2 regions of the Stutzerimonas sp. KH-1 genome follow, and region 1 is predicted to be linked to the other one. Evidence: predicted binding sites of a transcription regulator. Region 1 holds the regulator's gene; the other holds the start of a gene.
The links. Region 1 encodes LexA, which represses DNA repair genes until DNA is damaged. Its sites were predicted from a motif close to CTGTNTNNNNANACAG; they were not measured.
Positions count from the first base shown of each region.

Region 2: recN (DNA repair protein RecN) is a predicted target of LexA. The motif match lies at 2,296-2,311, and genes of this name have one in related genera.

Region 1 covers NZ_CM137011.1:987,237-1,003,421, forward strand. The annotation lists gene fadA (acetyl-CoA C-acyltransferase FadA) at 1-13, shown strand, start outside; gene ACX1DW_RS04845 (DUF1653 domain-containing protein) at 146-379, shown strand; gene topA (type I DNA topoisomerase) at 668-3,271, shown strand; gene ACX1DW_RS04855 (DUF6586 family protein) at 3,407-3,925, shown strand; gene ACX1DW_RS04860 (DMT family transporter) at 3,941-4,780, opposite strand; gene ACX1DW_RS04865 (hypothetical protein) at 4,988-5,224, shown strand; gene sulA (SOS-induced cell division inhibitor SulA) at 5,294-5,773, opposite strand; gene lexA (transcriptional repressor LexA) at 5,784-6,392, opposite strand; gene ACX1DW_RS04880 (TetR/AcrR family transcriptional regulator) at 6,593-7,300, shown strand; gene ACX1DW_RS04885 (L,D-transpeptidase family protein) at 7,340-7,864, shown strand; gene nagZ (beta-N-acetylhexosaminidase) at 7,879-8,877, shown strand; gene ACX1DW_RS04895 (S-methyl-5'-thioinosine phosphorylase) at 8,902-9,639, shown strand; gene ACX1DW_RS04900 (LEA type 2 family protein) at 9,787-10,284, shown strand; gene ACX1DW_RS04905 (SEC-C metal-binding domain-containing protein) at 10,292-10,474, shown strand; gene ACX1DW_RS04910 (DUF2489 domain-containing protein) at 10,482-10,943, shown strand; gene ACX1DW_RS04915 (penicillin acylase family protein) at 11,020-13,557, shown strand; gene tsaA (tRNA (N6-threonylcarbamoyladenosine(37)-N6)-methyltransferase TrmO) at 13,577-14,284, opposite strand; gene trpB (tryptophan synthase subunit beta) at 14,394-15,602, opposite strand; gene ACX1DW_RS04930 (choline transporter) at 16,035-16,185, shown strand, end outside.
Region 2 covers NZ_CM137011.1:4,564,989-4,581,173, forward strand. The annotation lists gene ACX1DW_RS21745 (outer membrane protein assembly factor BamE) at 1-37, opposite strand, end outside; gene fur (ferric iron uptake transcriptional regulator) at 133-537, shown strand; gene recN (DNA repair protein RecN) at 598-2,271, opposite strand; gene grpE (nucleotide exchange factor GrpE) at 2,472-3,041, shown strand; gene dnaK (molecular chaperone DnaK) at 3,140-5,053, shown strand; gene dnaJ (molecular chaperone DnaJ) at 5,176-6,300, shown strand; gene dapB (4-hydroxy-tetrahydrodipicolinate reductase) at 6,382-7,188, shown strand; gene carA (glutamine-hydrolyzing carbamoyl-phosphate synthase small subunit) at 7,405-8,553, shown strand; gene carB (carbamoyl-phosphate synthase large subunit) at 8,727-11,948, shown strand; gene greA (transcription elongation factor GreA) at 11,945-12,421, shown strand; gene ACX1DW_RS21795 (DUF4149 domain-containing protein) at 12,399-12,830, shown strand; gene ACX1DW_RS21800 (YhbY family RNA-binding protein) at 12,862-13,173, opposite strand; gene rlmE (23S rRNA (uridine(2552)-2'-O)-methyltransferase RlmE) at 13,257-13,889, shown strand; gene ftsH (ATP-dependent zinc metalloprotease FtsH) at 14,104-16,014, shown strand; gene folP (dihydropteroate synthase) at 16,163-16,185, shown strand, end outside.

The DNA.
Region 1 (16,185 bases):
CGAACGCGTCTAACAGACAGATGCAAATGACTGCGCTAGGCTGACAGCCATTCTCGCGACTGGGCGGGAGGAATTGTCAGCCGGTGCATGGAAGCCGGGGCCTGGTGCCCCGGTTTTTCTTTTTTGTATTTGTGTGGAGGTAGGCATGCAGTTGCAGCCGGGGCGTTATCGCCATTACAAGGGGCCGGAATATCGCGTATTCGCTGTTGCGCGGCACTCCGAGACGGAGGAGCCGGTGGTGTTCTATCAGGCACTTTATGGGGAGCGCGGACTCTGGGTACGCCCGCTGTCAATGTTCACCGAGAGCGTCGAAGTGAACGGCGAAACGGTCCCGCGTTTCGCATTGATCGAAGCCGAAACGAGTGTTTTCGGCGGTTGAGCTGGCCACCGGCCACCAGGTCCACGCTTGACCTCACCTCCATCGCCACTATATATAGCGGTGCTTTTCAGGCAGAGCGAAAACCTTGCTGTCCGCTTGATGGCATCGAACCGCCGCTCTGATTCGCTCCAGAAGGAGCCGGGCAGGGCGATTGTTCTGTCAGGTCGCCCCGTTCGCAAAACGCGCACGAATGTTCGCTGATGCCTTGCCGTCTACCGCCGGCACGGGTATTCAAACTGCCGGAGGCATTGCCTCTGTTCACCTCTAGATTCAGGAACTCTCCTCTCCATGGGTAAATCGCTGGTCATCGTGGAATCACCGGCCAAGGCCAAGACAATCAACAAGTATTTGGGCAACCAGTACGTGGTGAAGTCGAGTATCGGCCACATCCGCGACCTCCCTACCAGCGGCTCGGCCAACAAGGAGCCGGTCAAGCGCGGCAAGGCTGCGGCGGCCGAGGCGCCAGCGCTGTCGCCCAAGGAGAAGGCCAAGCGTCAGCTCATCACCCGCATGGGGGTCGACCCTGAGCATGGCTGGAAGGCCAAGTACGAGATCCTGCCCGGCAAGGAAAAGGTCATCGAGGAACTTCGTCGCCTGGCCAAGGAAGCTGACACCATCTATCTCGCGACCGACTTGGATAGAGAGGGGGAGGCCATCGCCTGGCACCTGCGTGAGTCGATTGGCGGCGACGACAGCCGCTACAAGCGCGTGGTGTTCAACGAGATCACCAAGAAGGCGATTCAGGAGGCCTTTTCCCAACCGGGCGAGCTCGATCTGAATCGCGTCAACGCGCAGCAGGCGCGCCGCTTTCTCGATCGCGTGGTCGGCTACATGGTTTCGCCGCTGCTCTGGGCGAAGATCGCCCGCGGCCTCTCTGCCGGTCGCGTGCAGTCGGTGGCAGTGAAGCTGGTGGTCGAGCGCGAGCGCGAAATCCGCGCGTTCGTTCCGGAAGAATACTGGGAAGTGCATGCCGACCTGGCGACTGCCCAGCAGGCCAAGGTGCGCTTCGAGGTCGCCCGCGAGAAGGGCGAGGCGTTCAAGCCGCTGAACGAGGCGCAGGCCAATGCTGCGCTGGAGAAGCTCAAGGGCGCCAGCTACAGCGTAGCCAAGCGCGAGGACAAGCCGACCAGCAGCAAGCCTTCGGCGCCTTTCATTACCTCGACCCTGCAGCAGGCAGCGAGCAATCGCCTCGGCTTCGGCGTTAAGAAGACCATGATGATGGCTCAGCGCTTGTACGAAGCCGGTTACATCACCTACATGCGTACCGACTCGACCAATCTATCGGCTGATGCCATCAGCATGGTGCGCGGTTTCATCGAAGGCGAGTTCGGCGACAAGTACCTGCCCGAGAAGCCGAATCTGTATTCGAGCAAGGAAGGCGCGCAGGAAGCGCACGAGGCGATTCGCCCGTCCGATGTCAACCTGCGGCCGAACCAGCTGTCCGGCATGGAGCGCGATGCCGAGCGTCTGTACGAGCTGATCTGGCGCCAGTTCGTGGCCTGCCAGATGCCGCCGGCGCAGTACCTGTCCACCAGCGTTACGGTGGCTGCCGGTGATTTCGAGCTGCGCGCCAAGGGCCGCATTCTGAAGTTCGACGGCTACACCAAGGTCATGCCGCAGCAGAGCAAGGCTGGCGAGGACGATGTGCTGCCGGAAATGAACAAGGGCGACGCCATGAAGCTGCTCAAGCTCGACCCGAGCCAGCACTTCACCAAGCCGCCGGCGCGATATTCCGAAGCCAGCCTGGTCAAGGAGATGGAGAAGCGCGGCATCGGCCGGCCGTCCACCTATGCGGCGATCATTTCCACCATCCAGGACCGCGGCTACGTCTCGCTGCACAATCGCCGTTTCTACTCGGAGAAGATGGGCGACATCGTCACCGAGCGCCTCTCCGAGAGCTTCAACAACCTGATGGACTACGGCTTCACCGCCGGCATGGAAGAGCATCTGGACGACGTCGCCCAGGGCGAGCGTGACTGGAAGCATGTACTGGACGAGTTCTACGGTGATTTCCGCAAGAAGCTCGAGGTTGCCGAGTCCAGCGAGAATGGCATGCGTGCCAACCAGCCGACCCTCACGGACATCCCGTGCAAGGTCTGCGGCCGGCCGATGATGATCCGCACCGCGTCCACCGGGGTGTTCCTCGGTTGTTCCGGCTACAGCCTGCCGCCGAAGGAGCGCTGCAAGTCCACGGTGAACCTCATTCCGGGTGACGAGATCGCCGCCGATGACGAGGGCGAGTCCGAATCCCGCGTGCTGCTGGGCAAGCATCGCTGCCCGATCTGCAGCACCGCGATGGATGCCTACCTGCTCGACGAGACGCACAAGCTGCATATCTGCGGCAACAACCCGGACTGCTCCGGCTACGAGATCGAGGAAGGTCAGTACCGTATCAAGGGGTACGAGGGGCCGAGCCTGGAATGCGACAAGTGCGGCAGCGAGATGCAGCTCAAGACCGGTCGTTTCGGCAAGTTCTTCGGCTGCACCAACGCCGAATGCAAGAACACCCGCAAGCTGCTGAAGAACGGCGAGCCGGCGCCGCCGAAGATGGATGCGGTGAAGATGCCGGAACTCAAGTGCGAGAAGGTGGATGACACCTACGTGCTGCGAGACGGTGCTTCCGGGTTGTTCCTGGCCGCCAGCCAGTTCCCGAAGAACCGCGAGACCCGCGCGCCGCTGGTGCGTGAGCTGATCCCGCACAAGGACGAGATCGATCCCAAGTATCACTTCCTGCTCCAGGCGCCCCAGCAGGATCCGGAAGGCCGTCCGGCGGTTATCCGCTTCAGCCGCAAGACCAAGGAGCAGTACGTGCAGAGCGAAGTCGACGGCAAGCCTACCGGCTGGAAGGCGTTCTACGACGGCGGCAAGTGGCAGGTCGAAGACAAGCGCTGATTCCGGCTCGACCGACTCGCCAGGCGAGTCGGTCGGATTGATTGCCTCCCGGCCACGCCGTCTGTTCGTCGTTCGCGCTGGTGCAGCGTTCGTCGAAGGTCCATTCTCTGCACATTCTCTTCCGGAGAGCATGCCATGGCTCACGAGCTCTACACCCGTACCAACCAGAAGATCTTCTTTGCCGGCCTCTCGCTGGAAAGCTGGCGCAAGGCCGAAGAAACTGCCTCGATGAACTCCCAGGGGCTGATTCAGGCCGAGCGCGAGGCGTGCCTGTTTCACCTGTACGGTGCGCTGCTCGGCCTGTGCCATGAGATCGCCGGTTACTATCGCTCGCCGGGCGCCGATGCGCCGGTGGTGGAGGCGTTTCTGACGCGCAGCGTTCTAGAGGCGGCGCCGAGTCCGGAGCTCGCCGAGCTGCTGGAACTGTCGGAGCAGCCGAGTACCTGGCTTGGGCAGTTGCTGGTCGCCTACCGTCAGCTATCCCAGCCGCCACGGGCCCCGGCCAAGGTCAAGACCGACCCACGTCAGCCGCTGATCGAGGCGGTTACTGTCGAGGATGAGACTCCGCCGCTGAGCCGGGCCGAGCTGGAAGCCTGGCGGCAGAACCTCAAGGGGCTGGCGCTGCGCTTTCGCGAGTCGCTGACCGAGTGGTGATCAGGTAACGCCGTGCTAGCGGCGATGCCTGATGCTTAGCACCAGGGCGATGCCACCCAGAATCGCGGTGCCGGCCAGCAGTAGCGTTGTGGTCACCGCTTCACCCAGCAGCACGGCACCGGCAATGGCCGCCAGTAGCGGAACGCTGAGCTGCACGCTGGCCGCCTGGATTGCTGCGAGGCCGGGCAGGGCGGCGTACCAGATGGCGTAACCGACCCCGGACGTCAGTGCCCCGGACAGCAGCGCGTAGACCACGCCGGGCCAGTCCCATGTCTGCTGGCCCAGCAAGAGCAGGCAGAGCAGGGCCGCCAACGGGACCGTCCGTAGAAAATTGCCCGCCGTGGCTGCAAGCGGTGTGGAGGTCCCTCGCCCGCGAAGCGAATAGACGCCCCAGGCGACGCCGGACAGGAGCATCAGTAGTGCGCCATTCAGGGGCGGGGTGCTGCTCCCCGGGAGCAGCAGGATCACCAATCCACTGACCGCCAGCAGCAGGCCGACAAGCTGCCCGGCGCTGAAGCGCTCGCCTCTCAGCAAGCCCCAGGCAAGCATGCTCAGTTGCACGGCACCGAACAGCAGCAGAGCGCCGGCGCCGGCGTCCAGGTCGATATAGGCAAAGGAAAAACAGGCCGCGTAGATGAACAGCGCCGCGGCGCTGATCCAGTCACCACCTAGTGGTTGGTCGGTCCTGTCGAAGCGCAACAGCAGCCAGAGGGTGAGCGCCCCGGCGGCGATCCGCAGGCCGGTGAAGCTGGCCGGATCGATGGCGGTGTCCCGCAGCGCTATCCGGCAGAGGATCGAGTTGCCGGCGAACGCCAGCATGGCCAGAGCGGTGAGTAGCAAGGTGCGGGTGGTCATGCACGATTCCTTGTCCCGGCGCAGAGATGCGCGCGCTTTTTTCAGCGCATGCTACGTTGCCGATCCACCCGGGGCACGTCATTTTCTTAGACGGATTGCTCGATACATGTGTCCCGCAGCGCTCCCTCATAGGGGCTCTGGAAAGCCAAAGGCTGCCCCGATCCCGGTCGGCTGTTACAATGGCCGCCTTTCACGCGGAGCTGATCCATGCCTACATCTTTTCTTGAAATCGTCGAGCTACCGGACGGGCGCATCGTGCTTCGTCGTGCCGAGGACGAAGAGGTGTTGGTCACTCTGGACTTTTCTGACGATGCCAAGCTGTTCCTGCAGGGGCAGCACGTGGAGATCGCCAAGGCGATGTTCAATGTGGGTGTTCAGATGGCGGGTCGGATGACGGAAGGCGATTTCGATCACGATGAAGACGAGCCACGCGTTCTGCACTGAGCGCAGCTGCGTCGCCGCGGCGGTTCCACCATCGCTTCATGCCAGGCAGCACGTCCCTGTGCTTGCCACTCAACAACCCAGACGAATATTCAGGCTCTGCGCTTCGCCCAGACTGGCGGCGTTGCGCAGCTTGCTGCGTGTCGCGTCGTCGAGGTGGCCGAGCCAGCTGATGACGGTATGGCTGCAGCCGGACGCCAGTGCTTTGCACGCCAGTTCCAGCGCACCTTCTGCATTGCGCGGTTGCAGGAGGATGATGCGCTCGCGATTCAGGCCGCACTTGCGCAGGAAGTTCTGTGAAAGGAAGGCGGGCGGCGCGATCAGTGTCAGCCAGCGGCTGTCCGTCGCATCGCCAAGTTCGCGCAGGATCGGCGTGAGCAGCAGATGGCAGTGCTGGCTGCTGCCGCTGAGGCTCAACTCGCTCAGGTGATCCTTTTTCTCCTGCTCGGGTTTGCTGCGCGGTGCGAGGCTGCCGAAGGGGGCCAGGCTTTGCGCGATGACACCGTCGAACAGCGATAGCTGGGGCCGGGAAGTGCTGGTCTGGTACTGCATAACCTTCTCCTCAGCGGCGTATGACGCCGACACTCAAGCCTTCGATAACCAGTTCCTGATGTTCAAGGTCGACTTCGATGGGGGCGAACTCCGGGTTCTCGGCTAGCAGCCAGACCTTCTTGCCGTCGCGCTTGAAACGCTTGACGGTCACCTCATCGCCGACCCGCGCCACCACTATCTGGCCGTTGCGGGCCTCACGGGTGGTGTGCACGGCCAGCAGGTCGCCGTCGTAGATGCCGATGTCCTTCATGCTCATGCCGTGCACACGCAGCAGATAATCGGCGCGCGGATGGAAAAAGGCGGGGCTGATCTGGCAGGATTCCTCGACATGTTGCTGAGCCAGTATCGGGGCGCCGGCGGCGACGCGGCCGATGATCGGCAAGCCGGCTTCGGCAGGCGTGGGTTCGAAGTCGGGAATACGTATCCCGCGTGATGCGCCAGGCGTCATCTCGATAGCGCCTTTGCGGGCAAGCGCCTTGAGATGCTCCTCAGCGGCATTGGGCGACTTGAAGCCGAGCTCCTGAGCGATCTCCGCGCGAGTGGGCGGATAACCGTTGTCTTCCAGGCAGCGCTTGATGAAGGCGAGGATTTCCGTCTGGCGAGGCGTCAGCTTGATCATGTCGGTCTCTGTTCTTTTATACAGTGACTGGGATTATATACAGTGCTTCGGCCTTGGCAATGAATGTTTCTCGGTGGCGTAGCCGGTGTGCGGCGTAGCGCGTCTGCGACAATGACGCTAGTGCCGCAAGGCGTTTCGTGGTTGACTTGCCGGTCGGTGAAACGTAAGTTTCAAACAGTTGTTTGTCTTTCGGAGGGGGCATGGCGCAGTCGGAAACAGTTGAGCGCATTCTTGATGCAGCGGAACAGCTGTTCGCGGAAAAAGGCTTCGCCGAAACCTCGCTTCGTCTGATCACCAGCAAGGCTGGGGTCAACCTGGCGGCGGTGAACTACCACTTCGGTTCGAAGAAGGCACTCATCCAGGCAGTGTTCTCGCGCTTCCTCGGGCCGTTCTGTGCCAGCCTGGAACGTGAGCTGGATCGCCGCGAGGCGCTCACCGACAAGAAGGACACGCTGGAGGAGCTGCTGGAAATCCTCGTCGAGCAGGCTCTGGCGGTCAAGCCGCGCAGCGGCGACGACCTGTCGATATTCATGCGGCTGCTTGGCTTGTCCTTCAGTCAGAGCCAGGGGCACCTGCGGCGCTACCTTGAAGACATGTACGGCAAGGTGTTTCGCCGCTACATGCTCAAGGTTCATGACGCCGCGCCGGCCATTCCGCCGATCGAGCTGTTCTGGCGTGTGCATTTCATGCTGGGGGCCGCGGCATTCAGCATGTCCGGTATCAAGGCGCTGCGTGCGATCTCCGAGAACGACTTCGGCGTCCGCACTTCGATCGAACAGGTGATGCGCATGATGGTGCCATTCCTGGCCGCCGGCATGCGGGCCGACAGCGGCATCGATGACAGTACCCTGGCGGCGGCGCAACCCGTCGCGCGGCGCAACGCAGCGGCCATTCCGGCCAAGGCTTGAGCTACAAGGCTACCGGGGGATCGGCTAAGCTAGCCGCCCATGGCCTTTCTCGATCTTCTGCATATTTCCATCGCTGACCAGCAGCTCTACGGCTTTGCCGATGGGCAGCTGCGTCTGCGCTTTCCCGTGTCTACCGCGCGTAACGGCGTCGGCGAACAGAATGGTTCCGGCTGTACGCCGCGCGGCGTGCATCAGGTGCGTGCGCGCATCGGCGACGGCCTACCCGAGGGGGCAGTGCTGCGCGGGCGGCGCTGGACCGGCGAAATCTGGTCGCAGGAGTTGCACGCAAGTTTCCCCGGGCGCGACTGGATACTCACTCGCATCCTCTGGCTCAGCGGTTGCGAGCCGGGCGTCAACCGGATGGGGAAGGTCGATACCTTCCGCCGTTACATCTACATTCACGGTACGCCCGATTGCGAACCGATGGGTGTGCCGCTTTCCCACGGTTGCGTGCGTATGCGCAATGCCGATCTGCTGCAACTTTTTCCCAGGGTGCCGCCGCACTGTCCGGTGCGCATCACCGAGGCACCTTGCCCAGGCTGGGCTGCCGCTGAACTCGAATAAGGATCTGCGTCTGTATGCACGGTTCATTGATGCTGGATATCGCCGGCACCTGGCTGACTGCCGAGGATCGGCAGCTGCTGCGCCAACCCGAGGTGGGCGGGCTCATCCTGTTCGCTCGCAACATCGAATGCCCGCGCCAGGTGGACGAGCTGTGCCGCGCGATTCGCGCCGTGCGCCCCGACCTGCTTCTGGCGGTGGATCAGGAGGGCGGCCGCGTGCAGCGGCTGCGCCAGGGTTTCGTGCGGCTTCCGGCGATGCGCGAGTTGGCACGTTGCGCCGACGCTCCCAGGCTGGCCGAAGCCTGCGGCTGGGTCATGGCCAGCGAGGTGCTCGCCGTGGGCCTGGATTTCAGCTTCGCGCCGGTGCTCGATCTGGATCATCAGCGAAGCGCGGTGGTAGGCGCGCGCGCCTTCGAGGGTGACCCGCAGATCGCGGTGACGCTGATCGATGCCTTCATTCGCGGCATGCACGCCGCCGGCATGGCCGCCACCGGCAAGCATTTCCCGGGGCATGGCTGGGCCGAAGCCGATTCCCATGTTGCGATCCCGGTCGATGAGCGCAGCCTCGACGAGTTGCGCCGATGTGATCTGATTCCCTTCCAGGCATTGAGCGGCACGCTCGATGCGATCATGCCGGCGCATGTCATCTATCCGCAGATCGACGAGCAGCCTGCGGGTTTTTCCCGGCGCTGGCTGCAGGACATCCTGCGTGGCGAGCTGGGCTTCAAGGGCGTGATCTTCAGCGACGATCTTTCGATGGCCGGAGCGCACGTCGCCGGCGACGCGGCAGGCCGGATCGAAGCCGCCCTCGGCGCTGGCTGCGACATGGGACTGGTCTGCAACGACCGTGCGGCGGCCGAACTGGCGCTGGCCGCGCTGCAGCGCTTGAAGGTCACGCCGTCGGCTGCACTGTCGGGCATGCGTAGCCGGGCTGGTAATGCGACGGACTACAAGCAGACCCCTCGTTGGCTGGATGCAATTGGCGCGCTGAAAGCTGCCGATCTGATCGACTGATCGCTCACATCTCAAGGAATAGCCATGACTGTTCATGCCATCATCGGCGGTACCGGTCTGACCCAGTTGACCGGCTTCAAGCTGCATCGTGCGCAGCTGATCGATACGCCCCATGGGCGGCCCTCCGCCGAAGTCCTGCGGGGTGAGTATGGCGGTCGCGAGGTGCTGTTCCTGGCCCGGCACGGCCATCCGCATCGTGTTCCGCCGCACCAGGTGAACTATCGCGCCAATCTCTGGGCACTGAAGCAGGCCGGCGCCGAAACGGTGGTCGCGGTCAACGCGGTGGGCGGCATTCACTCGGCGATGGGGGCCGGTCATTTCTGCGTACCGAATCAGATCATCGATTACACCTATGGCCGGGAACAGACGTTCTTCGAAGGCGAGATCGACCACGTGACCCACATCGATTTCAGCTACCCCTACGACGAAGCATTGCGCGAACGCCTGATCGGGGCGCTGGCCGCCGAGGGTTTCGCCTTCAGTGGTCATGGTGTGTACGGCTGCACTCAAGGGCCGCGTCTTGAAACGGCTGCGGAGATCGTCCGTATGGAGCGCGACGGTTGCGACATCGTCGGCATGACCGGCATGCCCGAGGCGGCCCTGGCCCGTGAGCTGGAACTGCCGTACGCCTGCCTCGCATTGGTGGTCAATCCAGCAGCTGGCAAGGCGGATGGGGTGATCACCATGGCGCAGATCGAGGCGGCGCTCGCCGCTGGTATCGGCAAGGCGCGACTGGTCCTGGCTCGCCTGCTGGCCGGTTGATCGTGCATTGGCCGGTGGCCTGAATGCCGCTGTGCATGCCTGCAACGACAGTGTCATATTGCGGCCTGAGACTGGTAATTTTGCGGCGCCACCCCATTGCGGTGAACATGCCGCTTGCTACACTTGGCCGTCCTTTGGAGTACCGGAATGTCTTGCCAGGCACACACAATAAGAATTCTAAGAACGGTCGTGTTGCTGACGCTGCTTGGCGGTATGGCCGGTTGTTCGACCTGGTTCTCGGGTAATTTCAAGGACCCGAAAGTCGAACTCACCAAGGTCGATATCATCAAGGCGCGGCTGCTGGAACAGCAGTTCATGCTGCGCTTCCGCATCGATAACCCCAACGATCACAGCCTGCCGGTGCGAGGCCTCATCTACACGGTCCATCTCAACGACGTGGAACTGGCCAGCGGCGAGTCCAGTGGCTGGCTGACCGTTCCTGCCAACAGCTTCGAGTACTACGAGGTGCCGGTGCACACCAATCTGTGGCGGCACATGAAGTACATCGTGCGGCTCTTGGAAAAACCGGATCGCCCGATCAACTACCGACTGGCCGGCGAACTCAAGACGGGGCTGATGGCTGGGCGACGCGTGCACATTTCCAACAATGGCGAGATAATCCCGGGCAACTTTATTCCGGAGTAGTACCCAGATGAGTCACGAACCCCATGTGCATGGTCCCGACTGCAACCACGACCACGACCATCACCACGTCCACGGGCCGCACTGCAATCATGGACACGAGCCGGTGCGCAATCCGCTGAAGGATGTCGGTCGCAACGATCCGTGCCCCTGCGGTAGTCAGAAGAAATACAAGAAGTGCCACGGGGCCTGATGCTTCCATGAGTCTTTTCCTCGGTCTGCTCGTCATCGCCGTGCTGCTGGTTGCAGCACTGGCCGGCTATGCGCTGTATTTGTGGCGTCGCGTATGGCGCAACGAGCGTTTGCAGGCCGAGGCGCGCGCGCAACAGCAGACGGCGTTGGCCGAGGATCTGCGAATCCTTGCCAGCTGTCTGTTGGACGAGCAGCTGCCGCTGATCGAGGGCGCCATCCGCATCAAGGTGCTGCTCGACAACTACGACGTCACCCTCGGGCAGCATCCCCGTTGCCAAGTGTTCCAGCAGCTCTTCGACGCCACAGAGCAGGTGCCGACCCATGCAGCCTGGAAGGCGCTGGACAAGAGCGAACGTCGGCGCCACGAGGCGCAGTTCAGCGCTCTGGAGTTGCAACACAAGGCCGAAGCGCGCCGTTCGGCCCGTTGGCTGCTCGACGAAGCTCTGCCAAAATCCCGCGACGCGGCCTGATCGACCGATCTTCTTCGCCGTACGCCCTCTAATCTATTAGCACCCATCCCTCGCCAAGCCCGCACAGGAGTCTTCGATGTCTCTGCGTCTGCCGTTCGCCCTGGTTCGTCTGACGTTGGGGGCCGCGCTCGGCCTGGCCGGCCTCGGCGGTTGTCAGGCCTATCTCGATAACCGCTACAGTGCCAGTCTGCCGCCAGCGCAGGGCATCCAGCCGCTGACCGGCCTGGCAGGCAGTGCGAGCATCCGGCGCAATTCGCTGGGCATGCCGCTGATCGAGACCTCGTCATTTCACGATGCGCTGTTCGCCATGGGTTACGTGCACGCCACCGACCGGCTGAGCCAGATGGTCAGCCTGCGGCTGATGGCCCAGGGGCGCTTGGCTGAGATGGTCGGCCCCGGGGTGCTGGAGACCGACCGCTTCATGCGTGCGGTCAATCTGCGCCAGAGCGCCGAGCTGCTCTATCGCGAATCCTCGCCGAGGATGAAAAAGTTCTTCGAGGTGTACGCCCGTGGCGTGAACGCCTACCTCTATCGCCATCAGGACAGGCTGCCGATGGACCTCGCCGAGTCCGGCTACAAGCCTGAGTACTGGAAGCCGGAGGACTCGGTACTGGTGTTCTGCCTGCTCAATTTCGGCCTGTCGCAGAACTTGCAGGAAGAGGTCGCCGCGTTGTTGATGGCGCAGAAGGTGGGTAGCGACAAGCTGGCCTGGCTCCTGCCCATCTATCCGGACGAGGCGTTGCCGTTCGACGAGGCGGACAAGCTCAAGGGGCTGAAGCTGGGTGGCAGCGTGCCCGGGCTGGCTGCCATCGAGCAGGCCGTTCAGCACTTGGCAGCGTTGACCCCGACCGGCATGGCGGCGTCGAACAACTGGGCCATTGCCGGCAGCAACACCCGCAGCGGCAAGCCGATCCTGGCCAACGACACGCACTTGCCGCTGTCGATGCCTTCGTACTGGAATTTCATGCAGGTTCGCGCACCGAAGTTCCAGGCGGCGGGTGTCACCATCGCCGGCGTCCCCGCCGTGGTGGCGGGCTTCAACGGCAAGCTCGGCTGGGGCATGACCATGGTCATGGGCGACAACCAGGACCTCTATCTCGAGCAGGTGCGTCGCGAAGGCTCGCGGCTGATGTACCTGGCCGACGGCAAATGGCTGCCGGCCCGCGAGCGGCACGAGACCTACTTCGTCAAAGGCGAGCGACCGATTCGCGAGACCATTTACGAAACCCGCAACGGCCCGCTGCTGAACACGGCGCTGGGCGAGCGCAAGCATCCCTTGCAGCCGCTGCAGCTCGCCAGCGGCTACGGTCTGGCACTGAAGACCACGCAACTGGAGGCCGATCGCACGCTGGACGCCTTCTTCGACCTGTCCCGCGCGCAGTCGGTGGACCAGGCCTTCGAGGCGACCCGCGAAATTCGTGCAACCGCCCTGAATCTGGTCTTTGCTGACCAGCAGGGCATCGGCTGGCAGGTCACCGGACGTTTTCCCAACCGTCGCGAGGGGCTGGGGCTGGTGCCGTCGCCCGGTTGGGACAATCGATATGAGTGGGATGGTTTCACCGATCCGATGCTGCATCCCTACGATCAGGATCCGATCCAGGGCTGGCTCGGCACCGCCAACCAGCGCAGCGTGCCGCGCGGTTACGGAATGCAGCTTTCCAGCTCCTGGTATGGCCCGGAGCGTTACGAGCGATTGGCGGAGCTGGCCGGCCGTGGCAAGCATGACACCCGCAGCACCATCGCCATGCAGTACGACCAGGTGACGCCTTTCGCCGCCAAGCTCAGGACCATGTTCGAGGCGCCGGGCATGGCCGAGCCGTTGCGCCAGGCAATCGATGCACTGCCGGCCACCGAACGCAACAAGGCGCGCGAAGCGCTGGATCGGCTGATGGCGTTCGACGGCAAGCTCACTGCGGATTCGGCGGATGCTGCACTGTATGGCGCTTTCCTGCACGAAAGCGCGCGGCACATCTTCCTCGACGAACTGGGGCCTGAGGATTCGCCGGCCTGGCGTGCGCTGGTACAGACGGCCAACACCTCCTATTCGGCCCAGGCCGACCATCTGCTCGGCCGCGAAGACAGCCCGTTCTGGAACGACCAGCGCACCGCGCAAAGCGAAGACAAACCGGCGATCCTGGCGCGCAGCCTGGCCGCTGCGGTGACCTTGCTCGAAAGCCGCCTGGGCAACGAGCGCAGCGCCTGGCAATGGGGCAAGCTGCATACGGCTCGCTGGACCTCCGGCGCGACGCAGCTGGCGCCGCATATGCCGGCGGGCCAGCGGAGCAAGATCAACGCCATCGGCGGCTACCTTGACCGCGGTCCCTATGCCATGGGCGGCGACCACAGCACGCTGAACGCCTCGGCCTATCACCTGGGTTCGGATTTCGATACCTGGCTGATTCCGGCGATGCGCATCATCGTCGACTTTGGCCGTGACGAGCCGATGATCGGCCTCAACAGTTCAGGCCAGTCGGGCAATCCGGCCAGCCCGCATTACGCCGATGGCATCGACGCATGGATGAAGGCGAACTACGTGAGTTTCCCGTTCAAGACGGAGAATCTCGACAAGGTCTATGGCAACCAACGCCTGTTGCTGACGCCAGCCGGCAAGTGAGGAGAGCGCCGCGCCGGCATCAGGCCGGTTGCGGCGCTGCTGGCGCGACTTCGAGAACGCGGATCACGTCTGGCGTCGGATAGTGCCAGCGCACGTCCACATCCCAGAACTGCGCGCCGTAGCGCCGCTCCGGTTCGGGTTTCTGATAGGCCGGGCGCGGGTCCTGCGCCAGGCACTGCTCGATGAGCTCCACCAGCGGTTCGCCGAGGCGTAGTGCTTCGCGGCGGGCCTGCGATAGTCCAGTTTCTGACCACTGCACCTCGATCAACTCTGGCGTGTCGGCGGCCATGTCGTTGCGCGCGTCCGGCAGCGCATCGGCGTAGGGCACGTAGGGTTTGATGTCCAGCACCGGGGTGCCGTCCAGCAGGTCGATGCCGGAGATGAACAGCCGATCCGCTTCGACCCGATCCAGCCTGACCACCGATTGACCGATACCGTTGGGCCTGTGGGTCGCGCGGGTGGCGAACACGCCGACCATGCGATTGCCGCCGAGGCGAGGCGGGCGGACCTTGAGGCGGGGTTTGCTTTCCAGTGCCTGGTGGAAAAGAAACAGCAGCCATACATGGCTGACCTGCTCGAGCCCGGCTACCGCCTCCCCGCTGTCGAACGGCGGCAGTAGTTCCACCACTCCGCGTGCGGCCGGCGCCAGGCTGGGCTGGCGGGGGATGGCGAACTTCTCCTTGAAGCAGGAGCGGACGTAGCCGATAGGCGAGACGCTGTGTTGCATGGGGCTGGCCTGGATACGGGCGGGCGGCTGCGCATCTTACCCGCTATGGCGCCGCGTTGCGCGACGTCGGGCCGCGCGCTCGTCGAAGCGGCGGCCCGATGCCAAGATCTTACAGACCGAGCAGATTGGCGACGTAGTCGGCATCTTTGTCGCCGCGGCCGGAGAGGTTGACCAGGATGTGGCTGTCCTTGCCCAGCGTTGGCGCGGTGCGAATCGCCCAAGCCACGGCGTGAGCGCTTTCCAGGGCGGGGATGATGCCTTCGACACGCGACAGGGTCATAAAGGCGTCCAGGCATTCCTGGTCGGTCGCGGTCTGGTAGTTCACCCGGCCGATGTCCTTGAGATAACTGTGCTGCGGACCGACACCGGGGTAATCCAGGCCGGAGGCGATGGAGTGCACCGCGGACGGATTGCCCTCGGCATCTTCCAACACATAGCAGGCCATGCCATGCAACTCGCCGGGCTTGCCCTTGGACAGCGTGGCCGAGTGACGGCCGGGCTTGTCCAGGCTTTCGCCCGCCGGCTCGATACCGACTAGTTCGACCGCGGCATCCTCCAGAAAGGCGGTGAACATGCCCATGGCATTGGAGCCGCCGCCGACGCAGGCGACCACATGATCCGGCAGACGACCGTGTCTGGAGAGAAACTGCTCGCGGGCCTCGTTACCGATGATCGACTGGAAATCGCGGACCATCTTCGGAAACGGGTGCGGGCCGACCACCGATCCGATGGCGTAGATGTAGTTGTGCGGGTCCTTCAGGTATTCCTCGAAGGCGCTGTCCACTGCTTCCTTGAGCGTCGCCGCGCCGCGGGTGACGGCTACCAGCTTGCAGCCGAGGATCTTCATCTTGGTGACGTTGGGGTGTTCCTTCTCGATGTCCACCTGGCCCATGTGGATCTCGCAGGGGATGCCGACCAGCGCGCAGGCGGTGGCCAGAGCGACACCATGCTGACCGGCGCCGGTCTCGGCGATCACCTTCGTCTTGCCCATGAACTTGGCCAGCAGCGCCTCGCCCAGGCAGTGATTGATCTTGTGCGCGCCGGTGTGGTTCAGGTCTTCGCGCTTCAAATGGATCTGCGCGCCGCCGAGCTGTTCGGAGAGGCGCCGGGCGTGGAAGATCGGGCTCGGCCGGCCCACGTAGTCGGCGAACAGTGCGGCCAGTTCCTGCTGGAAATCCTCGCGCTGGCGGATTTCCTCGTAGGCCAGGTTGATGTCGTCCATGGCCTGCTTGAGGTGCGGCGGGACCAACTGGCCGCCGTAGGGGCCGAAGTATCCGTTGGCGTCGGGCATGGCAGTGAAACGAGGATCGGACGACATGGGTTCATCTCTGCTGGTGAAAAGGGGGGCCTGTTTACGCGGGGGCGATCATAAGCCAGCGTCTGGGCCGCTGAAAACGTAGCGGCAACCGCACAGTTCTTCCTCGTTTCTTCGTGGCGTTGCGGCGCTCCGAATCGGCTCGGCGAAGGGCTGGTGGAGGTCAGTCATGCCGAAGGGTGCCGGTCTCGGTTCGCAGGATTTTGATTTATCGTGTAGGATGCGCCGCTTATTTTGTCTTATCGGAGCAAATCACCGCTTTTGTTTGGTCGGCATGTCCGCGTGCCGATGGGTATGGCTGTCATCAGCACAGCACGTCTTGCATACCCGCCCCGCCATCAGGCCGCGCAACCCTTGGCAAATTTGCACGCCGCCTGCCGCAATACGTCGCACTGCGATGTCGTAAAGCCAGAACAAGTTCAGGAGATCGAACTGATGAACGAGGCTGAGCTCTCGCCCAATGATTCCGAAGCGCCGGCTGACCGGATCAATCCCGTAGTGTTCTACGGTTCCGCAATCGCCATCGTGGCGTTTGCCATATGGACGATGTTCTTCACTGATCGCTCCCAAGCGGTCATCAATACGG
Region 2 (16,185 bases), 1.2 Mb from region 1:
AGGTGAGGCTGGCCAGCATGAGCTTGGTGTTTTGCATCGGTGGGTGACTTCCACTATCTTGGCTGGGCAAAGAACCCGGATCATACCCGTATTGGAGGAGGCTGCGAAACAGCAGCAGCGAGAAAGCCAACCATGGTTGAAAATAGCGAACTACGTAAAGCAGGTCTCAAGGTAACGCTGCCGCGGGTCAAGATCCTGCAGATGCTGGATACGACCGATCGCCGTCACATGAGTGCCGAGGACGTCTACAAGGCATTGATGGAAGCGGGCGAAGATGTCGGTCTGGCGACCGTCTACCGTGTGTTGACTCAGTTCGAGGCGGCCGGCCTGGTAGTTCGGCACAACTTCGATGGTGGTCATGCCGTCTTCGAGCTGGCCGATAGCGGGCATCACGACCACATGGTCTGCGTCGATACGGGCGATGTCATCGAGTTCTTCGACCAGGAAATCGAAAAACTGCAGAAAGAAATCGTCAAGCGTCACGGCTACGAGCTGGTGGATCACAACCTGGTGCTCTACGTGCGCAAGAAGGACTGAGCCTCATAGATGTTGAAAAGGCGGCCATGGGCCGCCTTTTTTATGTCGCTCTGCCGGGCGTCAGGCCTGTGCGGAAGTGACCATCTGCCGGGCATGAGCCAAGGATTGTTCGGTCAGGTCGACGCCGCCGAGCATCCGTGCGATCTCCTCGACGCGTCCGGCTTGGTCCAGCTCGGCCACGGCCGTGCGGGTTTCATCGTTGCCGCGGGCCTTGTGCACGAACAGGTGGTGGTGTCCTTGCGCAGCCACCTGCGGCAGGTGCGTGACGGTCAAGACCTGGCCGCGCTCGCCGAGGCGGCGCAGCAGTTGGCCGACGATTTCCGCGGTAGGGCCGCCGATGCCGACATCGACTTCGTCGAACACCAGCGTCGGCACGCGCGACGTTTGTGCCGTGATCACCTGGATCGCCAGGCTGATCCGTGACAGCTCGCCGCCCGACGCGACCTTGGCCAGCGGGCGCAGTGGCTGGCCGGGGTTGGCGCTGACCAAGAACTCCACCTGTTCCAGGCCGTAGGGCGTGTACTCGCCTTCTGCTGCCGGCTTGAGCTGTACGCTGAAGCGCCCGCCGGGCATGCCCAGGCGCTGGATTTCTGCCTCGACCGCGCTCGCCAGCTCTTCGGCGGCTGCCTGGCGGTTGCGGCTCAGTTCGCCGGCTTTCTCCTCGTAGTGGCGAGCGTAGGCCGCCAGCTCTTCGCCGAGGCGCTCGACCGCTTCGTCATCGGCATTCAGCCCTTCCAGTTCTTCCAGCAGCTGCTGGTGCAGGTTGGGCAGTTCGCTCGGCTGTATGCGGTGCTTGCGCGCCAGGGTGTAGATGGTGTCCAGACGCTCCTCCAGCATCTGCTGGCGTTCCGGATCGGCGTCGAAATGGTCGACGAAGCGATTGAGCTCACCGATCGCCTCTTCGACCTGGATCTGCGCGCTGGCCAGTAGGTTGACCGCTTCGCTCAGTGCCTGCGGCTGATTCTGGAAGGCGGTCAGCCGCTGCAGGCTGCTGGTCAGGACAGAGAGCACGTTGCCGGCATCGCTTTCGCTGCACAGTTCCATGACCTGGCGGCAGGCGCCGAGCAGCTGTTCGGCGTTGGCCAGGTTCTTGTGTTCCTGTTCGAGCTGCTCCAGTTCGTGCTCGCCCAGCGCGAGATTCTCCAGCTCTTCCAGTTGATAGCTGAGCAGCTGGTGGCGTGCGCGCTGCTCGTCGCTGCTGTTGCTCAGCCGCTCCAGGGTCTGGCGCGTCTGCCGCCAACGCTGCGCGGCCAATTGCACCTGGCGCGCCAGTTCCTGGCTGCCGCTGTACTCGTCGAGTAGGCGCCGGTGGGTGTCGCCCTTGAGCAACGACTGGTGCTCGTGCTGGCTGTGGATATCGATCAGTAGTTCGCCCAGCGCCTTGAGGTCTCCCTGCGGGCAGGGCGTGCCGTTGATGTAGCCGCGCGAGCGGCCTTCGGCGGTGATCACCCGGCGCAGGATGCAAGGACCTTCGCTGTCCATATCGCGTTCGGCCAGCCAGGCGCGGGCGTCGGGGATGTCGTCCAGGTCGAAGCTGGCGAGGATGTCGGCTTTGTCCGCACCGATGCGCACCACGCTGCTGTCGGCCCGGTCGCCGAGGGTCAGGCCGAGGGCATCGAGCATGATCGACTTGCCCGCACCGGTTTCACCGCTGATCACGCTCATGCCGCGTTTCAGCTCGAGGTCCAGGTGTTCGACGATGGCGTAGTTGTGAACCGACAGATGAACCAGCATGGCGAGGCTCCCGATTTTGCGTGGCTGGCTATTTATACAGTGGTTTTCCTGCCGCCCACAAGCGCATAAGGATGAATGTGCCGTTGCTCGTCATTTCCCCCGCTGTACATCGCCTCATGCCCTTGAAGCCGGTTTTCGCGCCCCCATATAGCGGCACAAGCGCGGGCTGCTGCCCGCTGATCGTACTGAGAGGAGGACCCATGGCCGACGAGCAGAATCAGGATAACCAGAACCCGGAAACGCCAGAGCAATCGCAAGCGGACGTAGCCGAGGACCTGGCGGCCCGCGTGCAGTCGCTGGAGGAGCAGCTGGCGGCTGCGCAGGATCAGTCGCTGCGCGTGGCGGCAGAGCTGCAGAACATCCGTCGACGTGCCGAGCAGGATGTAGAGAAGGCGCACAAGTTCGCGCTGGAAAAGTTCGCCGGTGACCTGCTGGCGGTCGCCGACAGCCTGGAGCGCGGTCTGGAGCTGTCGAATCCGGACGACGAGGCGGTCAAGCCGATGCGCGAAGGCGTCGAACTGACCCTCAAGCTGCTGCTCGACACCCTGGCGCGCCATCAGCTGGAGCAGCTGGATCCGCATGGCGAGCCGTTCAATCCCGAGCATCACCAGGCCATGGCGATGGAGGAAAGCACCCACGTCGAGCCGGGCAGTGTGCTCAAGGTGTTCCAGAAAGGTTATCTGCTCAACGGCCGCCTGCTGCGTCCGGCAATGGTCGTGGTCAGCAAGGCGCCTGCCGACGCGCCGCCTTCGATCGATGAGAAGGCTTGAAATCGGCGTACCCAACCCCATCTGGTAGCCAAGCGTTTTTGTGTTACCCGCAGCCGGTAGACGGGCGCGGATCAATCGAAATTTGGAGAGCGAATTAAATGGGCAAGATCATCGGTATCGACCTGGGGACCACCAACTCCTGTGTCTCCATCATGGAAAACGGCAACGTCAAAGTCATCGAGAACGCCGAAGGCGGACGCACCACGCCGTCCATCATCGCCTACACCAACGATGGTGAGACGCTGGTTGGCCAGTCGGCCAAGCGCCAGGCAGTCACCAACCCGCAGAACACCCTGTACGCAGTCAAGCGCCTGATTGGCCGCCGTTTCGAAGAAGACGTCGTGCAGAAGGACATCAAGATGGTGCCCTACAGCATCGTCAAGGCCGATAACGGTGATGCCTGGGTGGAAGTGAAGGGTCAGAAGATGGCCCCTCCGCAGATTTCCGCCGAAGTGCTGAAAAAGATGAAGAAAACCGCCGAGGATTACCTGGGCGAGTCGGTCACCGAAGCGGTCATCACCGTGCCGGCCTACTTCAACGACAGCCAGCGTCAGGCCACCAAGGATGCCGGTCGCATCGCAGGTCTGGACGTCAAGCGCATCATCAACGAGCCGACTGCGGCCGCGCTGGCCTATGGCATGGACAAGGCCAAGGGCGACCACACCGTGATCGTCTATGACCTGGGTGGCGGTACCTTCGACGTGTCGGTGATCGAGATCGCCGAAGTCGACGGCGAGCACCAGTTCGAGGTGCTGGCTACCAACGGTGACACCTTCCTCGGTGGTGAGGACTTCGACATCCGCCTGATCGATTACCTCGTCGACGAATTCAAGAAAGAAACCGGCATGAACCTCAAGGGCGACCCGCTGGCCATGCAGCGCCTGAAGGAAGCCGCTGAGAAGGCCAAGATCGAGCTGTCCTCCAGCCAGCAGACCGACGTCAACCTGCCGTACATCACGGCTGACGCGTCCGGCCCGAAGCACCTGAACGTGAAGATCTCCCGCGCCAAGCTGGAGTCGCTGGTCGAGGATCTGGTCGAGCGCACCATCGAGCCTTGCCGCATCGCGCTGAAGGATGCCGGCATCGATGTGTCGAAGATCAATGACGTGATCCTGGTCGGTGGTCAGACCCGCATGCCGCTGGTGCAGCAGAAGGTCGCCGAGTTCTTCGGCAAGGAAGCGCGCAAGGACGTCAACCCGGACGAAGCCGTGGCCATGGGTGCTGCCATCCAGGGCGCCGTGCTGGCGGGCGACGTCAAGGACGTGCTGCTGCTCGACGTATCGCCGCTGACCCTGGGTATCGAGACGCTGGGCGGCGTGATGACTCCGCTGATCGAGAAGAACACCACCATCCCGACCAAGAAGTCGCAGGTGTTCTCCACTGCCGACGACAACCAGAGCGCCGTGACCATTCACGTGCTGCAGGGCGAGCGCAAGCAGGCCGCGCAGAACAAGTCGCTGGGTCGCTTCGATCTGGCCGAGATTCCGCCGGCTCCGCGCGGCATGCCGCAGATCGAAGTCACCTTCGATATCGACGCCAACGGCATCCTGCATGTGTCCGCCAAGGACAAGGCCACCGGCAAGCAGCAGTCCATCGTGATCAAGGCCAACTCGGGTCTGTCCGAGGAGGAAATCGAGCAGATGGTGCGTGACGCTGAGGCCAATGCCGAGGAAGACCGCAAGTTCGAGGAGCTGGCTACCGCACGCAACCAGGGCGATCAGCTGGTGCACGCCACCCGCAAGATGCTTACCGAAGCCGGCGACAAGGCCAGCGACGATGACAAGGCGGCGATCGAGAAGGCGCTTGGCGAGCTGGAAGTTGCCATCAAGGGCGACGACAAGGCTGAGATCGAAGCGAAGATCGCCGCGGTGTCCCAGGCCTCCACTCCGGTTGCGCAGAAGATGTACGCCGAGCAGGCTCAGGCCGGTGAAGGCCAACCCGCAGGTGAGCAGGCGAAGCCGGGCGACGACGTGGTCGACGCCGAGTTCGAAGAGGTCAAGGACAACAAGTAAGCCCCGGCTTGCTTCCGCTCCAGCCCGCCCCGACGCCATTGGGGCGGGCAAGACCGCCACGCGGGGGCTTGCTCCCGCGTCGGCGTGTCTGGAAGGCATGAAATTGAGGGTTCAGGATAGTTATGGCCAAACGCGATTTTTACGAGGTGCTGGGCGTCGAGCGCGGCGCCAGCGAGGCGGAGCTGAAAAAGGCTTACCGTCGCCTCGCCATGAAGCATCACCCCGACCGCAACCCGGGCGACAAGGCGGCTGAGGATGCCTTCAAGGAGGCCAATGAGGCCTATGAGGTGCTGTCCGATCCGAGCAAGCGTGCTGCCTACGATCAGTACGGACACGCCGGCGTCGATCCGCAGATGGGGGCGGGCGGAGCCGGTTATGGCGGCGCCAACTTCTCCGACATCTTTGGCGACGTGTTCAGCGATTTCTTCAGTGGTGGTCGTGGCGGCTCCCGCGGCGGCGCTCAGCGCGGCAGCGATCTGCGCTACACGCTGGAACTCGATCTGGAAGAAGCTGTGCGCGGCACCACGGTGACCATTCGCGTGCCGACCCTGGTCGAATGCAAGACCTGCGATGGCTCCGGGGCGAAGAAGGGTACCAGTCCGGTGACCTGTACCACCTGTGGCGGCATCGGCCAGGTGCGCATGCAGCAGGGCTTCTTCTCCGTACAGCAGACCTGCCCGCGCTGTCATGGCAGCGGCAAGATGATTTCCGACCCTTGCGGCAGCTGCCACGGCCAGGGTCGCGTCGAAGAGCAGAAGACGCTCTCGGTCAAGGTGCCGCCGGGCGTCGATACCGGCGACCGCATTCGCCTGTCTGGTGAGGGCGAGGCCGGAACCCAGGGCGGGCCGGCGGGCGACCTCTACGTGGTGGTCAACGTGCGCGAGCACGCGATCTTCCAGCGTGACGGCAAGCACCTGTATTGCGAGGTGCCGATCAGCTTCGCCGATGCGGCGCTGGGTGGTGAGCTCGAGGTGCCGACGCTGGATGGCCGGGTCAAGCTGAAGATCCCGGAAGGCACCCAGACCGGCAAGCAGTTCCGCCTGCGCGGTAAGGGTGTGGCGCCGGTGCGCGGTGGCGCAGCGGGCGATCTGATGTGTCGCGTCGTGGTCGAAACGCCGGTCAACCTGAGCAAGCGCCAGCGCGAGATGCTCGAGGAGTTCCGCGGCACGCTACAGGGCGACACCTCCCATTCACCCAAGGCCAGCGGCTGGTTCGAGGGTGTGAAGCGCTTTTTCGGTGATGTTTGAGTCGAGCTGAGGGCTTGAGGTCCGGTGCCTGGTGCATCGGCCTCGCCGTCGGTTTCCGGCTTGCAGCTTGGAGCTGATGTTATGCGACGTATTGCAGTGACGGGCGCCGCCGGGCGCATGGGCAAGACACTGATCGAGGCGGTGCAGCAGACAGGCGGCGTCGCCGGTCTGACCGCGGCCATCGATCGGCCGGACAGCACCCTGGTCGGTGCCGATGCAGGCGAGCTGGCAGCCATCGGGCGGCTGGGCGTGCCGCTGACCGGTGATGTCGCCAAGGCGGTCGACGAGTTCGACGTGCTGATCGACTTCACCCACCCTTCGGTGACGCTGAAGAATCTGGACGTCTGCCGGCGCGCCGGCAAGGCCATGGTGATCGGCACCACCGGCTTTTCGCCGGAAGAGAAGGAGCGCCTCGCGGCGGCGGCCAGGGAGATTCCGATCGTCTTCGCGGCCAACTTCAGCGTTGGCGTCAATCTCTGCCTCAAGCTGCTGGATACGGCGGCGCGGGTGCTGGGCGACGATGTGGACATCGAGATCATCGAGGCCCATCACCGGCACAAGGTGGATGCGCCGTCCGGCACTGCGCTGCGCATGGGTGAGGTGGTGGCCGAGGCGCTTGGGCGCGACCTGCAGAAGGTCGCCGTCTATGGTCGCGAAGGTCAGACTGGTGCGCGGCCGCGCGAGACCATCGGCTTCGCCACAGTGCGTGCCGGGGATGTTGTGGGTGACCACACCGTGCTGTTCGCCGCCGATGGCGAGCGTGTCGAGATCACCCACAAGGCTTCCAGCCGCATGACCTTCGCCAAGGGGGCAGTGCGCGCCGCGCTGTGGCTGGACGAGAAGCCGGCGGGCCTCTATGACATGCAGGACGTGCTCGGGCTGAAATGATTCGTTGCGCGCACTGGCTGTGCGGTGCCCCGTTCGGGTGCGCTGGGCGGCGATTTCGGCTGGACCGGAAAGGCGGTTTTGTGTAAGCTTCCCGCTTTAGTGTGTCCACTAAAAGTTGCGCAGAAATGAATCAAACAAAAAGCGGGATGACCTTCACACGTCATCCCGCTTTTTTACAATCTGCGTTTGCTCCAGCCTTGATCTACGGGAGGTCTCTTGACTAAGCCAGCCCTTACGCCAGCCATTCTGGCTCTTGCCGATGGCAGCATCTTTCGCGGCGAATCCATCGGCGCCGATGGGCAAACCATTGGTGAGGTGGTGTTCAACACCGCCATGACCGGCTATCAGGAAATCCTCACCGATCCCTCCTACGCCAAGCAGATCGTTACCCTCACATATCCCCATGTCGGCAACACCGGCACTACGCCGGAAGACGCCGAGTCCTGGAAAGTCTGGGCCGCTGGTCTGGTGATTCGCGACCTGCCATTGATTTCCAGCAACTGGCGCAACAAGCAATCACTGCCCGATTACCTCAAGGCCAACGGCACCGTTGCCATCGCCGGCATCGATACCCGTCGGCTGACCCGTATCCTGCGCGAGAAAGGTGCGCAGAACGGCTGCATCCTGGCTGGCGCCGACGCGACCGAAGAGAAGGCGCTGGAGCTGGCGCGCAGCTTCCCCGGTCTGAAGGGCATGGACCTGGCCAAGGAAGTCAGCGTGAAGGAGCGTTACGAGTGGCGTTCCAGTGTCTGGTGCCTGAAGGACGACGCGCATGCCGAGATCCCGGCCAGCGAGCTGCCCTACCATGTCGTCGCCTTCGACTACGGCGTGAAGTACAACATCCTGCGCATGCTGGTCGCCCGCGGTTGCCGCGTCACCGTGCTGCCGGCGCAGACGCCTGCCAGCGAAGCCCTGGCGCTGAATCCGGACGGCATCTTCCTGGCCAATGGCCCGGGTGACCCCGAGCCGTGCGACTACGCAATCAAGGCGATTCAGGAAGTCCTCGAAACCGACATTCCGGTATTCGGCATCTGCCTCGGCCACCAGCTGCTGGCGCTGGCCTCCGGCGCCAAGACCGTGAAGATGCCCAACGGTCACCACGGTGCGAACCACCCGGTGCAGGATCTGAAGACTGGCGTGGTGATGATTACCAGTCAGAACCACGGTTTCGCAGTGGACGAAGCCAGCCTGCCGGCCAATGTGCGCGCCACGCACAAGTCGCTGTTCGACGGCACCCTGCAAGGCATCGAGCGTACCGACAAGGATGCCTTCAGCTTCCAGGGCCACCCCGAGGCGAGCCCCGGCCCGCACGACGTCGCGCCGCTGTTCGACCGTTTCATCGAAGCCATGGCCAAGCGACAGTAAACGAGTCGCCTTGAGAGTGTAGCGAGCGCGGTCTGGGCAAGGCGCCCGGAACGCAACGACGAGACAGTACAGGTAGTACGGCGAGGAAGTGAGTACCGCGCAACGCAGCCCAGGCAGCGCGCAGTAACTCTCAAGATGACTCGCCGACTGACCCAAGGATTCGAGTAACGAAAATGCCAAAACGTACAGATATCAAAAGCATCCTCATCCTCGGCGCTGGCCCCATCGTCATCGGCCAAGCCTGCGAGTTCGACTATTCCGGTGCGCAGGCGTGCAAGGCGCTGAAGGAAGAAGGCTTCCGCGTCATCCTGGTGAACTCCAACCCGGCCACCATCATGACCGACCCGGCCATGGCCGACGCCACCTACATCGAGCCCATCAAGTGGGCCACCGTGGCCAAGATCATCGAGAAGGAGCGCCCCGACGCGCTGCTGCCGACCATGGGCGGCCAAACGGCGCTGAACTGCGCGCTGGACCTGGAAAAGCACGGTGTGCTGGAGAAGTTCGGTGTCGAGATGATCGGTGCCAACGCCGATACCATCGACAAGGCCGAAGACCGTTCGCGCTTCGACAAGGCGATGAAGAACATCGGCCTGGCCTGCCCAGAATCCGGTATTGCGCACAACATGGAAGAGGCCTACGCGGTTCTCGACAAGGTCGGCTTCCCGTGCATCATCCGTCCGTCGTTCACAATGGGCGGTACCGGTGGCGGCATCGCTTATAACCGTGAAGAGTTCGAAGAGATCTGCGCCCGTGGTCTGGATTTGTCTCCGACCAGCGAGCTGCTGATCGACGAGTCGCTGATCGGCTGGAAGGAATACGAGATGGAGGTGGTCCGCGACAAGAAGGACAACTGCATCATCGTCTGCTCCATCGAGAACTTCGATCCGATGGGCGTGCACACCGGCGACTCCATCACCGTAGCCCCGGCGCAGACCCTGACCGACAAGGAATATCAGATCATGCGCAACGCCTCGCTGGCGGTGCTGCGTGAGATCGGTGTGGAAACCGGCGGCTCCAACGTGCAGTTCGGCATCTGCCCGAACACCGGCCGCATGGTCGTGATCGAGATGAACCCGCGCGTGTCGCGTTCCTCGGCGCTGGCCTCCAAGGCCACCGGCTTCCCGATCGCCAAGATCGCCGCCAAGCTGGCCGTCGGTTACACCCTCGACGAACTGCAGAACGACATCACTGGCGGTCGCACGCCTGCCTCGTTCGAGCCGGCGATCGACTACGTCGTGACCAAGGTGCCGCGCTTCGCCTTCGAGAAATTCCCCAAGGCCGACGCCCGTCTGACCACTCAGATGAAGTCGGTCGGTGAGGTCATGGCCATCGGCCGTACCTTCCAGGAATCCATGCAGAAAGCGCTGCGCGGTCTGGAAGTCGGCGCCACCGGTTTCGATCCGAAGCTGAACCTGGCCGATGCCGAGGCCGAGAGCACCCTCAAGCGCGAGCTGACCGTGCCGGGCGCCGACCGCATCTGGTTCGTGGCCGACGCCTTCCGCGCCGGCAAGAGCGTCGAAGACGTGTTCGCCCTGACCAAGATCGATCCGTGGTTCCTGGTGCAGATCGAAGATCTGGTCAAGGACGAGGAGCAGGTCAAGACGCTCGGCCTGTCCAGCATCGACCGTGACCTGATGTACAAGCTCAAGCGCAAGGGTTTCTCCGACGCCCGTCTGGCCAAGCTGCTCGGCGTCACCGAAAAGAACCTGCGTAGCCATCGCCACAAGCTCAAGGTGCTGCCGGTTTACAAGCGCGTCGACACCTGCGCCGCCGAGTTCGCCACCGACACCGCCTACATGTACTCGACCTATGAGGAAGAGTGCGAAGCCAACCCGTCGAGCCGCGAGAAGATCATGATTCTCGGCGGCGGTCCCAACCGCATCGGCCAGGGCATCGAGTTCGACTACTGCTGCGTGCATGCCGCGCTGGCCATGCGTGAAGACGGTTACGAGACCATCATGGTCAACTGCAATCCGGAGACCGTTTCCACCGATTACGACACTTCCGACCGTCTGTATTTCGAGCCGGTGACCCTGGAAGATGTGCTGGAAATCGTCCGCGTCGAGCAGCCCAAGGGTGTGATCGTGCAGTACGGTGGTCAGACGCCGCTGAAGATCTGTCGCGCCCTGGAAGAAGCCGGCGTGCCGATCATCGGCACCAGCCCGGACGCGATCGACCGTGCCGAAGACCGCGAGCGTTTCCAGCAGATGGTGCAGCGCCTGAACCTGCGCCAGCCGCAGAACGCCACCGCGCGCAGCGAGGAAGAGGCGATCGCGGCTTCCAAGGCCATCGGTTATCCGCTGGTGGTGCGCCCGTCCTACGTACTGGGCGGTCGCGCGATGGAAATCGTCTACGAGGAAGAAGAGCTCAAGCGCTACATGCGCGAAGCGGTGCAGGTGTCCAATGACAGCCCGGTTCTGCTCGACCACTTCCTCAACTGCGCCATCGAGGTGGACGTCGATGCCGTCTGTGACGGCGAGACCGTGGTGATCGGCGGCATCATGCAGCATATCGAGCAGGCCGGCGTGCACTCCGGCGATTCGGCCTGCTCGCTGCCGGCTTACTCGCTGCCGCAGCACATCCAGGACGAGATCCGCGAGCAGGTGCGCAAGATGGCCCTGGAGCTCGACGTGGTCGGTCTGATGAACGTGCAAATGGCCGTGCAGGGCGAGGACATCTACGTGCTCGAGGTCAACCCGCGCGCCTCGCGTACCGTGCCGTTCGTCTCCAAGTGCATCGGCGAGTCGCTGGCCAAGGTCGCTGCGCGCGTCATGGCGGGCAAAAGCCTGGCCGAGGTCGGCTTCACCCGTGAGATCATCCCGACCTATTTCAGCGTCAAGGAAGCGGTGTTCCCGTTCGCCAAGTTCCCGGGTGTCGATACCATTCTCGGCCCGGAAATGAAGTCCACCGGCGAGGTGATGGGTGTCGGCGATAGCTTCGCCGAAGCCTTCGCCAAGGCCCAGCTGGGTGCCAGTGAAATCCTGCCGACCTCCGGCTGCGCCTTCCTCAGCGTGCGCGAAGACGACAAGCCCTACGTCGAGCAGGTCGCACGTGATCTGGTTGGCCTCGGCTTCGAGGTCGTTGCCACCGCTGGCACGGCGCGTATCATCGAGGCGGCCGGGCTGCCGGTGCGTCGCGTGAACAAGGTGACCGAAGGCCGTCCGCACGTGGTCGACATGATCAAGAATGACGAGGTCACGCTGATCATCAACACCACCGAAGGGCGTCAGTCCATCGCCGATTCGTATTCCATTCGTCGTAACGCCCTGCAACACAAGATCTGCATCACCACCACCATCGCCGGTGGTCAGGCGATCTGTGAGGCGCTCAAGTTCGGTCCCGAGAAGACCGTGCGCCGCTTGCAGGATCTCCATGCAGGAATCAACGCATGACAAAATTCCCCATGACCATCCAGGGCGCTCGCGCCCTGGAAGAAGAACTCAAGCATTTGAAAACCGTGCTGCGTCCGCAGATCACCCAGGCCATCGCCGAGGCGCGTGAGCTGGGTGACCTCAAGGAAAACGCCGAGTACCACGCGGCGCGTGAGCAGCAGGGCATGGTCGAGGCGCGCATTCGTGACATCGAGGGTCGTCTGCAGAATGCCCAGGTTATCGACATCGCCAGCATTCCGCCGACCGGCAAGGTGATCTTCGGAACCACCGTGGACATCGCCAATGTCGAGACGGACGAGCAGGTCACCTACCAGATCGTCGGTGACGACGAGGCCGATATCAAACAGGGCAAGCTGTCGGTGAGTTCACCGATCGCGCGGGCACTGATCGGCAAGGAAGAGGGCGATGTGGTGGCGGTCAAAACACCCAGCGGACTGATCGAGTACGAGATTGTCGAAGTCCGCCATATCTGATCGGCAGCCTGCGCACGCCGGTTTCATCACTTGGCAGCTGACCCAGACCTTCTGGGTCGGCGGTCTGTGGTTGCTGCAGTTCCTGGTGCTGCCTGCGCTCGGCCGGATCGGCCTGGCGCCAATGCTGGTCGAGGAGATTGCCGGAAGTCTACGCCCTCTGATGGTCGGCTTCGCCGCATTCTGTGCCGCGCTGCAGGCGCTGGTGCTGGTCCAGGCCGTCGGCCTTCGCGGTTTGTGGCGTGACGTGCGTGGGCAGGTGCTGTTGGCAGTGATGGCCCTGGCCGGCACGCATCTGCTGATGAATGCTGGCTGGTTCGAGTCCATTTACTGGGGCAGTTTCAGCGTTCTGGCGATGGCCCTGGGCGGCCTGATGCTGGTATTGCAGCCTGCGCCAGGGCGAGCGCAATGAATTGCCGCGGCAGGTTGCTGCCGCAGCGGTTTCAGGCCTGGAAGCGATGGATGTTCGACAGCTGTTTGTTCGGCTTCGGATTCTTGCGATAGACCAGTGCCATCTTGCCGATGGTTTGTACCAGCTCGCACTTTCCGATCGCGCACAGCTCTTCCATCAAGGCACGACGATCTTCGCGCTCGGTAAGACGAAACTGGATCTTGATAAGCTCATGATCGTTCAGGGCTCGCTCCAGTTCGGCCTGAACGCCTTCGGTCAGCCCGTTTTCGGCTACGATCAGAACCGGTTTCAGATGGTGGCCGATGGACTTGTACTGTTTCTTCTGCTCGTTGGTGAGCGGCATATTTCGACCCTTGCGTCAGAACCCTTGAAAAACGGCGGCTAGTGTACCCGAGAGGTGCAGGGCCGCACAGATGAGGTATCAGCTTGGCACGCTCCAAGACCAGCCCACGGTGGCTCAAAGAACATTTCGACGATCCTTACGTGAAGATGGCGCAACGCGACGGCTACCGTTCGCGCGCCAGCTACAAGCTGCTGGAAATCCAGGAGAAGGATCGCATCCTGCGCCCTGGCATGACGGTGGTCGACCTCGGTGCGGCGCCGGGTGGCTGGTCTCAGGTCACCAGTCGGGTCATCGGCGACAAGGGTCGGCTGATCGCGTCTGACATTCTTTCGATGGACAGCATCGCCGACGTAACCTTTATTCAAGGCGATTTCACAGAAGACGAGGTCTTCGCTCAGATCCTGGAGGCCATCGGGGATAATCCCGTCGACCTTGTGATTTCGGATATGGCCCCCAATATGAGTGGGGTGAGGGCGGCGGATCAGCCGCGCGCGATGTTTCTCTGCGAGCTGGCGCTCGATCTGGCGAGCCGCGTGCTGCGTCCGGGTGGTGATTTTTTGATCAAGATATTTCAGGGTGAGGGCTTCGATGCCTACCTGAGAGAGGTTCGGCAGAACTTCGAGAAAGTGCAAATGCGCAAGCCGCTGTCGTCGCGCGACCGGTCTCGCGAGCAATATCTGCTCGCTCGTGGCTTTAGGGGCGGGCAAGACGACTAGCGCGTACGCTGGCGTCCGAGATCAAGGCGACCGTTTCTAGCGGTTGCGAGTCCAATGGACGGGCACATGAGGCTAGGGCTAGGCTGTTTCATAGGGTTACAGACCGGCTGCCTGTTTCATTAAGTTGTGTAGTAAGTTAGGCCAAGCAACCTATCGGCCGTCATGCGGGCCCGCAGACAACGGGTTTGCTCCAGAGGGTAGTGAATTGAACGACATGGCAAAAAACCTGATTCTGTGGCTGATCATCGCCGCCGTCTTGGTCACGGTGATGAATAACTTCTCCAGCCCGACCGAGCCGCAGACGCTGAACTACTCGGATTTCCTCGAGCAAGTCAAGGAAGGGCGCGTCGAGCGCGTGACCGTCGATGGCTTCGTCATCATTGGCAAACGGAGCGACGGCGATACCTTCAAGACCATTCGCCCTGCGATCCAGGACAACGGCCTGATCGGTGACCTGCTCGACAACAATGTGCTGATCGAGGGCAAGCAGCCTGAGCAGCAGAGCATCTGGACCCAGCTGCTGGTGGCCAGCTTCCCGATCCTGGTGATCATCGCCGTGTTCATGTTCTTCATGCGGCAGATGCAGGGCGGTGCCGGCGGCAAGGGCGGGCCGATGAGCTTCGGCAAGAGCAAGGCTCGGTTGCTCTCCGAGGATCAGGTCAAGACCACCTTCGCTGACGTCGCGGGTTGCGACGAGGCCAAGGAAGAAGTACATGAGCTGGTGGAGTTTCTCCGCGACCCGGGTAAGTTCCAGCGTCTCGGTGGCCGTATTCCGCGCGGTGTGTTGATGGTCGGCCCGCCCGGTACCGGTAAGACGCTGCTGGCCAAGGCAATCGCCGGCGAAGCCAAGGTGCCGTTCTTCACCATTTCGGGTTCGGATTTCGTCGAGATGTTCGTCGGTGTCGGCGCCAGCCGTGTCCGTGACATGTTCGAGCAGGCCAAGAAGCATGCGCCGTGCATCATCTTCATCGACGAGATCGACGCAGTTGGCCGCCATCGTGGTGCCGGCCTTGGCGGCGGACATGACGAGCGCGAGCAGACCCTCAACCAGTTGCTGGTGGAGATGGACGGTTTCGAGATGAACGACGGCATTATCGTCATCGCGGCTACCAACCGCCCAGACGTGCTCGATCCGGCGCTGCTGCGTCCGGGCCGTTTCGACCGCCAGGTCGTTGTTGGCTTGCCGGACATCCGCGGTCGCGAGCAGATCCTCAAGGTGCATATGCGCAAGGTGCCGGTCAGCGAGAACGTCGAGCCGGCGGTTATCGCCCGCGGTACACCGGGGTTTTCGGGCGCGGACCTGGCCAATCTGGTCAACGAGGCGTCGCTGTTCGCTGCGCGGGCGAACAAGCGCATTGTCGAGATGCGCGAGTTTGAGTTGGCGAAGGACAAGATCATGATGGGCGCCGAGCGCAAGTCCATGGTCATGTCCGAGAAGGAGAAGCTCAACACGGCCTATCACGAGGCGGGACATGCCATCGTGGGGCGCGTAGTGCCGGAGCACGATCCGGTGTACAAGGTTTCGATCATCCCGCGTGGGCGGGCGTTGGGCGTCACCATGTTCCTCCCGGAAGAGGATCGCTACAGCCTGTCGAAGCGCGCGCTGATCAGTCAGATCTGCTCGCTGTTTGGCGGCCGGATTGCGGAGGAGATGACCCTGGGGTTCGAAGGTGTCACGACTGGCGCCTCCAACGACATCATGCGCGCCACGCAACTGGCGCGGAACATGGTGACCAAGTGGGGGTTGTCCGAAAAGCTTGGTCCGCTGATGTATGCCGAAGAGGAAGGCGAAGTCTTTCTCGGTCGCAGTGCCGGTAGTCAGCATGCCAACGTGTCCGGCGAGACCGCCAAGCTCATCGATGAGGAAGTGCGCAGCATCATCGATCATTGCTACGGCACGGCCAAGCAGATCCTGACAGACAATCGCGACAAGCTGGACATGATGGCCGAGGCCCTCATGAAGTACGAAACGATCGATGCGCCGCAGATCGACGACATCATGGCCGGACGCCCGCCGCGTGAGCCACGCGACTGGGAGGGTGGTTCTGGAACATCCGGAACGCCGGTGGTACCGGATGACAGTCGCCCGCAGACTCCGATCGGTGGTCCGGCCGGCGAGCACTGAGGGCAGCGCGCCGAACACGTGTCATGAGCTGAATCCAGAAGGGGCGCATAGGCGCCCCTTCTGGTGTAAATTGTTCTCCCCGCTGTGCCATGGTGGTGCAGCTGGTGTGGATCGCCTGCCCAGGCGTCCCAACGTTCAAGGCTCGTGAATGAATAACTCGTCTTCACCTGC